DNA from 4 places in the Paenibacillus sp. EC2-1 genome. Region 2 is predicted to be linked to each of the others. Evidence: riboswitches for the same ligand, from Rfam matches in the RefSeq annotation. Region 2 holds a riboswitch; each other region holds the start of a gene.
The links. Region 2 has a riboswitch for cobalamin ahead of ACK8P5_RS20215 (FecCD family ABC transporter permease). Riboswitches for the same ligand answer to the same signal wherever they lie in the genome.

Region 1 (3,192 bases), 1.9 Mb from region 2:
CAACCACTTGTTGTATATCCTGTCGATCCATGTGTTGTAGAAACATTACAATCGGTTATGGGAAAACGTGTTGTTATTGAAACGACACGCGGAAGCGTGGAAGGATGCGTTGCTGGCGTAAAACCAGATCATGTCATTATCGAAACTAGAGGTAGAAAATTCTTCGTTCGTATCGCTGAGATTGTATGGATTATGCCTGAATAATAAATATAAAAGAGCTGCAGACCAGCAGCTCTTTTTGGTATTTCATTCTATTTATTCAGACTATTGAATGAAGTAGCAACGCAGATAACAACATAAATAGTAGGAGAAAAACGAGTTTATACCCTACGCTAAGATACCGATTACTCCCTGTTTTTCTCCAGTATAAGAACGGGTAGGTACTAGATATCACAATAATAAATACTGCTGTAATGGTTGCTAATTCGATAGAAATGATACTCAGCTCCCTGCCACTTTTAGACTTAATATGTGTATATTACGTACCACCCACCAGTATTACAGTAATTCATGGCGATGGTATTTTTAATAGGCTTAATATATAAACACATAAAATACCATAAGGTTATATCCTCCAGTATGAGGTTTTTAAAAGTAGCAAGGAGTGAATGTACCGTAAATTATGTCAATTCAACAATAACAAAATAGCGCAGCCCCCATATCAGAGAGCTGCGCTAATTATCCCTTTATAGCTAGGTTACCGAAAGGAGTTGAAAGCATGTCCTCTCCTTGTTAACCACCCAGCTTGTCTTGAACAGATTGTAGCTTTTGTTTGCTTGATGAAGCTTGATCCCGGCGATCGTCGATTTTGACAGATGTGGATACACGCTTGGCACCGGATAAGAAAGGTGCTTCATGAAGCGCGGCAATAGCCTGCCATACATCGCTCAATTCACCTTCGATAATCGTACTCATTGACGTCAATTCATATGAGATTCTCTCCTGCTTCTGCAACACCCTCTGCATCTCTGCAACATACATACTTAGGCTTGTTGTAGCCGTTCCAATCGGAATGATAGTTACTTCAGCAATGGCCATGGACGATAACCTCCTAATATAGGCTTTTACATAACATTATTGTACCAGTCTAGGACATCATTTCAAATTCTCATTTGAACCGATTCCCGTTCAAATAATGCTCTCAAACGCAATGACTCATAAAGCGTGTATCTCCTTAGAAAAGGTCGTAATTCGTCAAAATGTGCGAAATCTCACCCTCTTTTGGCGGATTGCAGATTGGCGATTTCCCTCCTCATTTGCTATAATTCACCTTGCGTCTATTTTTAAGAAAAGAGTTTACAAACACAATATATTGGGTTAAATTTAATAAACATCAACCAAATATAGTGTATGCAGGTGTTTGACACTTCATAGAGTTGTCACACTTAATAGGGAAGCATGGTGCAAATCCATCACGGTCCCGCCACTGTAAAGGGTTTTAGATCGCATTTTTTGCGTTTCTGAGATGACTTCGGCTTTAAGTCACTGAAGGCTACAACGCTAGACCTTTGGGAAGGCGCCGAACTCTATACCCCAAGTCAGGAGACCTGCCTGTATGCAAGTACAACACCTATCCTACGGGAAATTAGGAAAGTGTTCTCTTACTGCGTCTGTACATATCAGCGAGCCCTAAAACGGCGGCTCAAGCTACTATGCACACTTCACCCACAGCGCATACGAACATTTTCAACCTTCCTAAGGTTTGGAAAATGTTTTTTTAATGTTCTTTTTCCCATTTCCCCCTAAGAAAGCGAGGATTTACCCATGCCCCAAATCGTAGTTAAACCGAACAACCGTCAATTAGCTTTTGATCCAAATCGCCTCTCTGTTTATGCCGATCGGATTTTGAATGAACTAGACATGCTGAATAAGGAGCAACTGCTTCGCGGTGTGAATTCTAAACTCCGTGGCGAACAAGTAACTGGTGAGGAGATCAGCAATGCGTTCACCATGTCGGCACTCGAGCTTGTTACTAAAGAAGAACCGAACTGGAAGTTCGCAGCGGCTCGTTCGCTTTTGACATCCTTATATAAAAAAGCGGCTAACCATCGTCGTTACAAAGCTTATCCGGACGAGCCATACGGTAACCTATATCCTCTCATTACTGAGCTGGTGCAAAAAGGTATCTACCGTGAAGAGCTTCTGGAATGCTATACCAAAGCACAAATTGAAGAACTCGCAGAAACGATTGATTATACCCGTGACCTGCTGTTTGACTATATCGGACTGTTGACACTAGCTGAGCGTTATCTTGCTACTGATTTTGATGGTCGTGTGATGGAGCTTCCGCAAGAGCGTTATATGATTATTGCCATGTACCTCATGCACAAAGAGCCTGCTGAGAAACGTATGGACCTTGTTAAAGAAGCATACTGGGCAATGAGTAATATCTATATGACCGCAGCAACGCCAACCATGTCCAACGCCGGCAAGAAGGTAGCAGGCCAGCTGTCCAGCTGCTTCATCGATACTGTGGATGACTCACTTGAAGGCATCTTTGATTCCAATACGGACGTAGCTCGTCTCAGCAAAATGGGTGGCGGCATCGGCGTTTACCTTGGAAAGGTTCGTGCCCGTGGTTCAGACATTCGTGGACATAAGAACACAAGCTCCGGCGTTATCCCTTGGATTCGTCAGCTGAACAACACCGCTGTTAGCGTAGACCAGCTTGGTACACGTAAAGGTGCAATTGCCGTTTACCTGGATGTATTCCATAAAGACATCCTTGCCTTCCTGGATCTGAAGCTGAACAATGGTGACGAGCGTATGAGAGCACATGACGTGTTCCACGGCGTATGTCTACCTGATATGTTCATGGAAGCTGTTGAAGCTCGTGATGAGTGGAGTCTCTTCTGCCCGCACGAAGTGAAGAAAGTAATGGGTTGGAAAGACGAGAACGGTCGTCCGCTCGGTCTGGAAGACTTCTATGACGAGAAACTTGGCGAAGGCAAATTCCGTGAAAAATATGCAGAGGCTGTAGCGAATCCACAGCTTTCCCGTATTACGGTTCAAGCCATCGACATCATGAAACGTATTATGAAATCCCAGCTAGAAACCGGTACACCGTACATGTTCTATCGTGACACGGTTAACCGCGCTAACCCGAACTCCGCACACGGTATGGTTTACTCATCTAACCTGTGTACTGAAATTATGCAGAACCAATCGGCTACCGTTGTGGAACAAGAAGAG
Region 2 (3,192 bases):
TCAGACGGCAGCCCTTGCCCAGCAGTCTTTCCATCTCGAAGTACCAGAAGTTGATCACAGAACTGTGCAGCTAAATTCAGATCATGCAGCACACTAATGACAGTAATGCCCGACTCTTTACGCCACTCTGCTACCATATTCATAAACTCCAACTGGTACCGTATATCCAGATATGTCGTTGGCTCATCCAGCAACAGAATTGCAGGCTGCTGAGCCATTACTTTTCCAAGGGCTGCACGCTGACGTTGTCCTCCACTAAGCTGATCCAATCTTCTCGATTCTAAACGGTCAAGCTCTAGTCTATGAATAATCCGATCCAGCAAAGGACCAGCATCCTCTCTCTCTCGTCCTAACCAGTTCTGGAATGGAAAGCGCCCCATCTCCAGGACTTCACGTACTGTAAAATCTGTCGGAGCAAGGCCTTCCTGCTGCAATACAGCAACCATTTGCGCCAGTTCTTTTCTACTGTAACTAGCCATTTCTCTGTCATGTAGCAGCAATTGACCTGTTGTAGGCATTTCCACCCCAGACAAGAGATGCAGCAGTGTTGATTTACCGCTTCCATTTGGACCGATAATTCCCCACCACTCTCCTTCACGGACACTCCAGTCGATCTCCGATACTGCATTCAAGCGTTCATATCGCTTGCCTACATTTTGAAGTTTGATCATAGGGCTCCCTCCCTGCGCTGCTTTTTATTAAGGTACAGCAAATAACCAAAGAATGGAGCTCCCACAAATGCGGTTACAACCCCAATCGGAATTTCAGTAGGTGCTAGTAAAGTTCTCGCTGCCGTATCCGACCAAACCATGAAGATTGCCCCGCCGAGTGCCGATAGTGGAATAATGATTCGATAATCCGAACCTGTAACGAGCCGAATCATATGCGGTACGACTAGTCCAACAAAACCAATTACACCAGACACCGACACTGCGGCAGCGGTTAGAAGCGTAGCTACAATAAGAACACTCATCTTCAGACGATCCACATTAAGCCCCATATGGGCTGCTTGTCTTTCGCCTAGTGATAGCAAATTCAGCATCCGCGCTCGGCTCCACAAAAAGATAAAGCATACAATAAAGTAAGGGAATAGCACCGTTATGTACGACCACCCTCGCATGCTTAAGCTTCCCATGGTCCAGAACAAAATATCCGTTAATGTATCCTTTGACATGACCGTCAAGAATGAAACAGCCGCACCTAAGAACGACTGCATAATCACGCCTGATAGAATTAGTCCATGCGTCGGTATTTTTCCATTATCTCTAGCGAGTAACAGTACGATCCATAGCGTAAGAATCCCCGTCAGAAAAGCAACCAAGGGCAGCGTCCAAGCTCCTGCAAATGCATACTGCAGTCCGTAGAAGATTAGAAACGCAGCTCCGAGTGAGGAACCGGACGATACACCTAGCGTGAATGGGTCCGCAAGAGGATTTCTTAGAACACCTTGAAATGCAGCACCAGCCACCGCAAGTGAGGACCCAACCAGCATGCCGAGCAGAATTCGGGGTAGACGTACTTTCATTATAATCTGCTCCGATGCGACCTCCCAATTCGGTGTGATAGAATCACCAATCCATGGAAGTTTATGCAGCAGCATCGCACCGATCTCTGTAACGGGTAAATGAACCGCACCAATGCCAAGACTGACCACGAGTGTAAGTGCTAAGAGAATAAGCCCTGTCACTGCGTACACTGCAAGTTTTCTACTCATGATGTTATCCGTACTGGATGGATTACTAACACTAATTGTTTCAATCGATTTCTCATCAGTTTCTCTCCTATCCCGTGTATGCAAGCGCCGAAATGACTCGTATCTCTGACAGGCACCCAATAATTCACCATAAAAAACCCCTGATCTCATAGAGAATCAAGGGCTACGTTTCGGAGATAATGAACTTTATGAACTAAAAAATGAGCTTATTATAAAAGTCTACTCGTCCAAAATAGTTCTGCCAAACGTAATCCTTTCCTCGAAGGACCGTCAGATTCATCATGCGAAGCAGGTCTCCTGACTTACAGGTTGAAATGATAACCTCCGCCTTCCCGAGCCTTAATAGGCCAGTGGCAATTATAGAGGATATCCCTGATTCACAGTGGCGGGACCGTGCCGGATTTTAACCGGCTTCCCTTTTAACCCAGAAGCAGCCCTGTATTTAGGACTGTCTTTCCAGGACATCGCATGCAATGAGTATTCTTTTTTTGCCAAGCATACTTCTCTGTTGACGATTATATGAAATATCTACTCCGCTTACAACCTAGAAATTCACATATGAAGTTAAACATGCCGGTTGGCATAGAATTTTAAGCGTTACCGTTCTCCAACATAGCATTTATCACTCATCGCTCACAGAACCTTTGCTCTAGAGTCAAACATTGGTTTACAATAGATTTAAATGTATTACATTAGACAAGAAACCACACGGAGGCGTACATAATGCTGTTTATTGATAACCAGGGAATACATGATCCAGCCATAAATCTGGCCATTGAGGAATACGCATTGAAACATTTACCGATGGACGATAGCTACCTGCTCTTCTACATCAATCAACCATCGATTATTATAGGCAAACATCAGAACACAATTGAAGAGATTAACCAAGAATATGTGCGTGATAACAACATCCAAGTTGTACGACGTTTATCAGGCGGCGGTGCCGTATATCATGACCTAGGAAACCTAAACTTCAGTTTTATTACCAAGGACGATGGGCAGTCCTTTCACAATTTCTTGAAATTCACACAACCTGTCATCGACTTCCTGCAAAAAATGGGCGTACCTGCTGAGCTCAGCGGCCGAAATGACCTTCAAGTTGGGGAGAAAAAGATTTCCGGCAATGCACAATTCTCTACACGAGGACGAATGTTCAGCCACGGAACACTGATGTTTGATCTCGATCTGGATCATGTACAAGCTTCGCTGAATGCGAATCCAGAGAAGTTTAAATCAAAGAGTACAAAATCAGTCCGCAGTCGTGTAGCCAATATCAAGGAACTTCTCGGAGCTGACGGAAGCGAGATGACCATTGAACAGTTCCGCGCTGAGCTGCTGCGTTCGATCTTCGGTATGGAACCTCATCAGGTTCCTCAATATGTACTAGAGGAGAAAGACTGGGAGATCATTCACCAAATCTCCAAGGAGCGTTACCAGAACTGGGATTGGAATTATGGCCTATCGCCAGAGAGCAA
Region 3 (3,192 bases), 410 kb from region 2:
ACAGGCTATGTAGAGCGCAAGCTGATCGTAAATGGTGTATTGAGCAATCCGAATGAAGTAACGGTAATGACATACGATCCGGCAACGGGAGAGCTTCGATTTGTTCCAGCCGTATTTACGGTAAAGGACGGCAAAACGGTGGCGACGATCCAACATAACAAAAATGGTTTGTATGTGATCGTGGAAGGTAAGAAAACGTTCGCAGATCTACAGGGTCACTGGGCACAACAGGCAGTAGAAGCTCTGGCTTCCAAGCTGATCGTGAAAGGGAAAACAGAGGGAACATTTGATCCAATTGGTCGAGTGACGCGTGCAGAATTTGCGTCCTTGCTCGTGAGAAGTTTTGGTTTGTCGAACAAAGAAGTAGATCAAACATTTTCTGATGTAGCAGCAAGCAAGTGGTATGCAGCAGATGTGAGTACAGCCGTAAAATATGGGTTCGTACAAGGAGTAGGCAACGACAGATTTGCTCCTGAGGCACTCATTACGAGAGAGCAAATGGTCGTGATGATGATGAATGCGATTCAGTTCGTACAAGGAACAGCAGGGGCTGGAGCCAGCCAGCCAACCTTTGCAGATCAGGATCAAATCTCATCCTATGCTCAAGAAGCCATTGCAGCAGCGGTGGATAAGGGACTAATTAAGGGCAAGGCAGCAACAACCTTTGCGCCAAAGGATATGACGACTCGTGCTGAAGCTGTAGTCGTTCTGCAAAATGCATTGCAATATTTGAGCTTTATTAATAAGTAGGTTTCAACAATACGCCTGATCTACATCTAGAATCAGGCGTATTTGCATTGCGAAAAATGTATTCATTATATATAAGGTGGATTATATCTTTAGCGTTGATACGGCGTCCTATTAAACAAATATTCCGATATTTCAATATTTGAAATCTTTTCCTTGGTAAAAAGTGATATATTTATTAGAATGAATAATATAACAATCAAATATGGAACACGCGAAACAGGTGCCAATTGTGAATGGAATCATCCATCTCATAAATTGGTTAAAAGGGAAGTGGGTGAGAATCCCACGCGGTCCCGCCGCTGTATAAGAGGAGTCCTTGCAACGATGCCACTGGGGAACTGGGAAGGCTGCTAGGATGTTGATACTTGAGCCAGAATACCTGCCTGTTTTGTCACACCACAACTCTACGATGGATAGGAAGGTGTTTATTAGTGCTGGCTAAATATAGCTGCGTAATCTATTAGACCTCTTAACGATTCAAGTTGAGAGGTCTTTTTGTGTGCTGTTAAACGAAAGATGAATTGGAAGGATGATGGATTGAGATGAGAAAAAATAAATTAATCGCATGGCTGCTGATCATAAGCATTGTAATGACGATGTTCACGAACGGGATGACGGTATCCTACGCGGATGAGGCTGACACTTCCGTTGCTCCAATAGAAGAGCTTACTACTGTTAACAATGAGCAGATTGAAGAGGTAGATACAGAACCCAAGGAAGATAAAGAACCTCCGACGATTAAGGTAGAAGGAATACAAGATAACCAGACGGTATCATCTAGTGAAATAAGCTTCAAAATTACAGTAACAGATAACGTGTACACGGACATTATTCCAGAAGTCGCAGTGAATGAAGACGTGTTACCAGCGGTTCAGGATCAATATAAGGCTACTCTTCTTGATGGGGAGAATAGCATAACCATAACGGCTATCGATGGCGCAGGGAATGAGACAACGACAAGCTTTACGATTATCAAGAAGATTGACACTGTAACACTCGCAAAAGAACATCTGGATAAAAGTCTTGCTTATACTCTTGATAGAGTAAAAGCTCCGACTCTGGGGACAGGCAACGGTGAGTGGGTTATCATCTCTTTAGCGCGGGCTAATTATCCGGTGCCTAGCGATTATTATAAGATCTATTACGACAATGTCGTTCGAGAATATGAAGCATTAATGTCTAAGAATAATGTATTTAGTACTGAACATTCCAGATTAATTCTGGGGCTTTCTTCAATCGGAAAAGATATAACAAATGTGAACGGGCATGATGTACGAAATCCTCTTGCTGACTACACCTATGTTGCTAATCAAGGCATTAATGGACCCGTTTATGCTCTCCTGGCACTTGACAGCAATCGTTATGAGATTCCAGATATCACCAAAGAGAGTGTGCAATCCACAAGAGAATCTTTTATAAACCTCATCTTGGGTAAAGAGCTTCCTAATGGTGGATGGGCATTCTTTGGGAGCACGATAGATCCGGATATCACGGCAATGACGATGCAAGGACTGACCCCTTATTATCATGAACGTGAGGATGTAAAAGCAGCAGTAGATCGGGCTATTGAGGCGTTATCTAAGGCCCAAATGAAAGATGGAGGTTATGGTTACGGATCATCGCCAAATAGCCAGAGTATTGCTCAGGTTATTATTGCCTTAACCGGTTTGAGGATAGACCCACACACAGATGATCGATTTATTAAGAATGGAAATTCAGCATTAGATGCCTTGCTAACATTTGCTGTACCTGATGGTGGCTTTATGAACACGAAGTTAGGTGCTGTCAACAGCATGGCTACGGATCAGGGGACACTTGCCCTAGTAGCTTACGACAGATTTAAGAATGGTAAGAATCGTCTCTATGACATGACTGATGTTCAATCTGAACAACCAGAACTTCCAGAACAACCCGAGTCTCCTAAAGATATAGTAGTGACATTGCCATCGGGTGATAAACCGGATGTTGTTATACCGAAAGATGAGCTTGATTATATCGTTCCTATAAAGCCAGAAGATAGTAATAAAGAAATTACGATAACGATTCCGGCGGATAAAAACTCAAAGGTAAGTGCTAAACTTCCCTCGAATAGCAGCCTTCCAAAAATAGAGGCTACAAAGGGTAATGTATCCGTCTTGATCCCTGCAGGTACTGCGGTCACAACGGGCGACGCTTCAGCATTGGAGTTATTAACTTCAATCCATAAGACGGATTCTTCTTTAAAAGATCAGATCAAACCAATTATTCCAGAGGAACATAAGCTGGATGAGATTGTTCAGGCATTCACAATGGGTGGTAAGGGTAAGATCGAATTCAGCTCCTTCATTACCTTAACCTTCAAGGGAATGAGCGGGAAAGAGGCTGCCTATATCCAAGACGGATCAGCCCACGCAATTTCGAAGTACTCAGGCGATGAGCAAGGGTTGAGCAGTGGGAAGAAAG
Region 4 (3,192 bases), 2.6 Mb from region 2:
AGCACCTGCATTACATAGCTTGTGAAATGGTGCTTCCCACTCGATCTTTTGAAAAGCCGCTACAGGATAATATACCGGGATATGGAATGAATTTGTATAATATTCCCGGTCGGTTACACCAGGAATCTTGCCATAAGTGCTTCGGTCCATCTTTGTGAATTTTCCGGATAAGCCCTCTGCCGGGGTAGCGAACAGCGTGATGTTCAGATTGTATTTCTCACTCATTTCATCACAATAAGCACGCATACACTTGATCACATCAAGCCCGAGCTCTCTTACCTTCTCATCTTCTCCGTGATGATGTCCTGTCAAAGCTTTCAAGCTTTCAGCAAGTCCGATAAAGCCGAGTGCAAGTGAACCATGTTTCAAGAGATCCTCCACCTTATCATCGGGAGCCAATTTCTCGCCACCTTCCCACACCCCTTCACGCATCATAAAGTCAGAAGCTTTTGCAGGCTGCTTGGCTTGAATCTTATAGCGGTGAATTAATCCTTCAACAGCAATTCCCATATAGTGCTCTAGGCTGTGAAAAAATCCATCCAGATCCGCTTCCTCACGTTTACCTAAGGCTATGCCATGATCAATTCCTAGACGTACCAAGTTAATCGTATTAAAGGATAGATTCCCTTTTCCACTGAGACGATTCCTACCAAACCGATCAGAGATTGTACGTGTCCGGCAGCCCATCGTTGCAATGATGGTATCCGGGTCCTCCGGACGGTAATATGGCAGATTGAAAGTCGCATCCACATTGACAAAGTTCGGGTATAAACGACGACTGGAGCATTCTATTGCTTTTAAAAACAGATCATAATTGGGGTCCCCTTCTGACTGGTTAATGCCTTGCTTGCACTGGAATATATGTTGTGGAAAAATCGGAGTTTCCCCGCGACCAAGTCCCTTCATCGTCGCTTCAAGGAGCGCATGCGACACCAGCCGTCCTTCCGTAGAAGTGCACATTCCATAATTTAATGAAGTGAAAGGAATCTGGCCACCAGCCCGGCTGCTCATCGTATTCAGATTATGAATGAGAGATTCCGCCGCTTGCTTCGTTTCGTTCACAGTCTCCTCGTAGGCGAATGAATAAGTACGCGGGAATTGTTTTTGCAGTGAAATATTATCCATAATGAGTTCTTCATCCAAGAGATCAGACCCTGAATTCAACTCTCCTTCACCGAGATAGTTCAGCCCTTTCCGAAAATGCTTACGAAAGGACTTCCCTACATACGGCGCCAAATCCCAATCGATCTTATTGCCCGACACTCCGCCAAATTGGCTGTTCTGCTGGGACTGAAATATGATTGCAACAAGAGCCATAGCGGTCATAATACTTTGTGGTGAACGCACTGATCCATTTCCAGTATTAAATCCATTTGCGAGCAATCGATCAAACGGAATAAAGATACAGTTCGTTGTTCCTAAAGCATATTGATCCAGGTCATGGACGTACACATATCCGTTTTTTAACGCTTCGTTTAGCTCGGGTGGTAACATGAACGAACTTGCCATCCACTTAGCATATTCCGAACCGATCCGACTCATTTTCCCACTAAAAGATTCCCCGTTCAGATTCGCATTTTCCCGGAGCAAATCCATGTCCTTCACACCGATAACATCATTACTAATCTTGTACAGCTCTCCACGCTTCATACGTTCCAGATCGCGTGCTTCACGGTATTCCTTATACGTTTTAGCTGTACTTTCGTGTCCGATCTTCTTCAAGTACTGAATAACAAGATCTTGTATGTCTTCAACCGATATTTGATTCATGCTGCTTATCTCGTCTTCAACCATCTTACCAATCCGAGATGAGGCATCCTCTTTAGTTATTCCTTCTGCGGCCTCAAATGCTTTGTCTACCGCTCTCATAATTCGTTTAACATCAAAGTCAACCTGTGTTCCATCTCTTTTAATAACTTTCATGATTATTCTCTCCTCCTACTACTAAAGCACAAATAAAAAGAAGCATGCTGCCGCTTAGGTTTACGGTAGACATGCTTCATCCAAGAATCCGGTATATAAATCAAGACAGACCAAGATACCTATTCCTACCTGATACACCCTCCTATCAACCGTAGGCAATACAGTGTTGTCATAATGGCAGGTATCTGGCTTCAGTACATTTGGAAAGAGATGTTCAGGCTCGTACTATTCTTTCGCGAGTACCTGTTACAGTGGCGGGACCGCTCCGGATTCTCACCGGATTCCCTTTTAAGATCGGAACGTATCCGATCACCATTAATCACTATATGTAGTTGTCATATCAAAAGATATAACAATATATAGGTGATTAACTGTAACAATAATCACAGTGCCTAGTTAACTTCTGTCGGCATAGGCGTTGGCGTAGGCTTTGCATAGCCTGTCTTGTACTTCTCATCAATAGCATTCCGGATTTCAGTTAGGCTTTTTCCTTCACTCTTCATTTTGGCAGATTCAACAGCGATCTCAAGACATACGCCGCAACGAGTACCATGATCATCCCACACAATGCTGCCATCTTCTTTAACCTCATCAATAAAGCAATTCAAGTTGCTATCATGCCCAGCGCTTTCTCCACATCCGCAATAACATGGAATCCATGGGAGCACATCTTTCACCTGAGCAGCGAGCGCATAAATTGTCCGGAGTTCGTCACTTTTTCCATTCAAAAAAGTTGGCAGATCTTTAGCAGATGCCGTCATCTCCTGAATATCTCCATTGGCAAGAGTCGTCTGTCCCCCATGCTCATGAGTAGCTTCTGTCCCTGTTTTGGAATTTGCCTCGCCTTTACTTTCCGTTTTACCAGCACCACATCCACTCAGAAGTAGACCAGCAGATAGCATCAGAATCCCAAACTTTTGTTTACGCAAGTTCTTCATCCTCCCCCAAATGAAATAATAAAACAAATAATTTCGTAGAATACTCTCATGCTTTATGTTGTTATCGCAAGTCCCGCCCATGCTCCTGCAAGTCCAAGAATTAACGATATAGAAACATATAATAGGGCTTCTGTGTAACGTTTGTTTCCTGCCAAGGAGACTGCCTCATACCCAAATGTTGAAAAGGTAGTGAAGGCACCGCAGAACCCTATTCCTAAAATGCTATACATCACTTCAGGAATCCGCTCAGCAGAGCCGGCGAGTATCCCAAGAATGAAAGAACCTACCACGTTTACAAACAGGGTGGCCCATGGAAAAGAACCTCCCGCTC

Region 1: another riboswitch for cobalamin. It lies ahead of ACK8P5_RS03450 (ribonucleoside-diphosphate reductase subunit alpha); the one in region 2 lies ahead of ACK8P5_RS20215 (FecCD family ABC transporter permease).
Region 3: another riboswitch for cobalamin. It lies ahead of ACK8P5_RS18495 (S-layer homology domain-containing protein); the one in region 2 lies ahead of ACK8P5_RS20215 (FecCD family ABC transporter permease).
Region 4: another riboswitch for cobalamin. It lies ahead of ACK8P5_RS06865 (anaerobic ribonucleoside triphosphate reductase); the one in region 2 lies ahead of ACK8P5_RS20215 (FecCD family ABC transporter permease).

The regions. Positions count from the first base shown of each region.
Region 1 is NZ_CP186006.1:723,375-726,566, reverse strand. It holds gene ACK8P5_RS03460 (YuzF family protein) at 1-204, shown strand, start outside; gene ACK8P5_RS03455 (MTH1187 family thiamine-binding protein) at 733-1,038, opposite strand; cobalamin riboswitch at 1,338-1,569, shown strand; gene ACK8P5_RS03450 (ribonucleoside-diphosphate reductase subunit alpha) at 1,765-3,192, shown strand, end outside.
Region 2 is NZ_CP186006.1:4,337,106-4,340,297, forward strand. It holds gene ACK8P5_RS20210 (ABC transporter ATP-binding protein) at 1-671, opposite strand, end outside; gene ACK8P5_RS20215 (FecCD family ABC transporter permease) at 668-1,714, opposite strand; cobalamin riboswitch at 1,985-2,196, opposite strand; gene ACK8P5_RS20220 (lipoate--protein ligase) at 2,438-3,192, shown strand, end outside.
Region 3 is NZ_CP186006.1:3,928,570-3,931,761, reverse strand. It holds gene ACK8P5_RS18500 (S-layer homology domain-containing protein) at 1-750, shown strand, start outside; cobalamin riboswitch at 952-1,151, shown strand; gene ACK8P5_RS18495 (S-layer homology domain-containing protein) at 1,293-3,192, shown strand, end outside.
Region 4 is NZ_CP186006.1:1,462,925-1,466,116, reverse strand. It holds gene ACK8P5_RS06865 (anaerobic ribonucleoside triphosphate reductase) at 1-1,923, opposite strand, end outside; cobalamin riboswitch at 2,083-2,256, opposite strand; gene ACK8P5_RS06860 (PCYCGC motif-containing (lipo)protein) at 2,316-2,861, opposite strand; gene crcB (fluoride efflux transporter CrcB) at 2,915-3,192, opposite strand, start outside.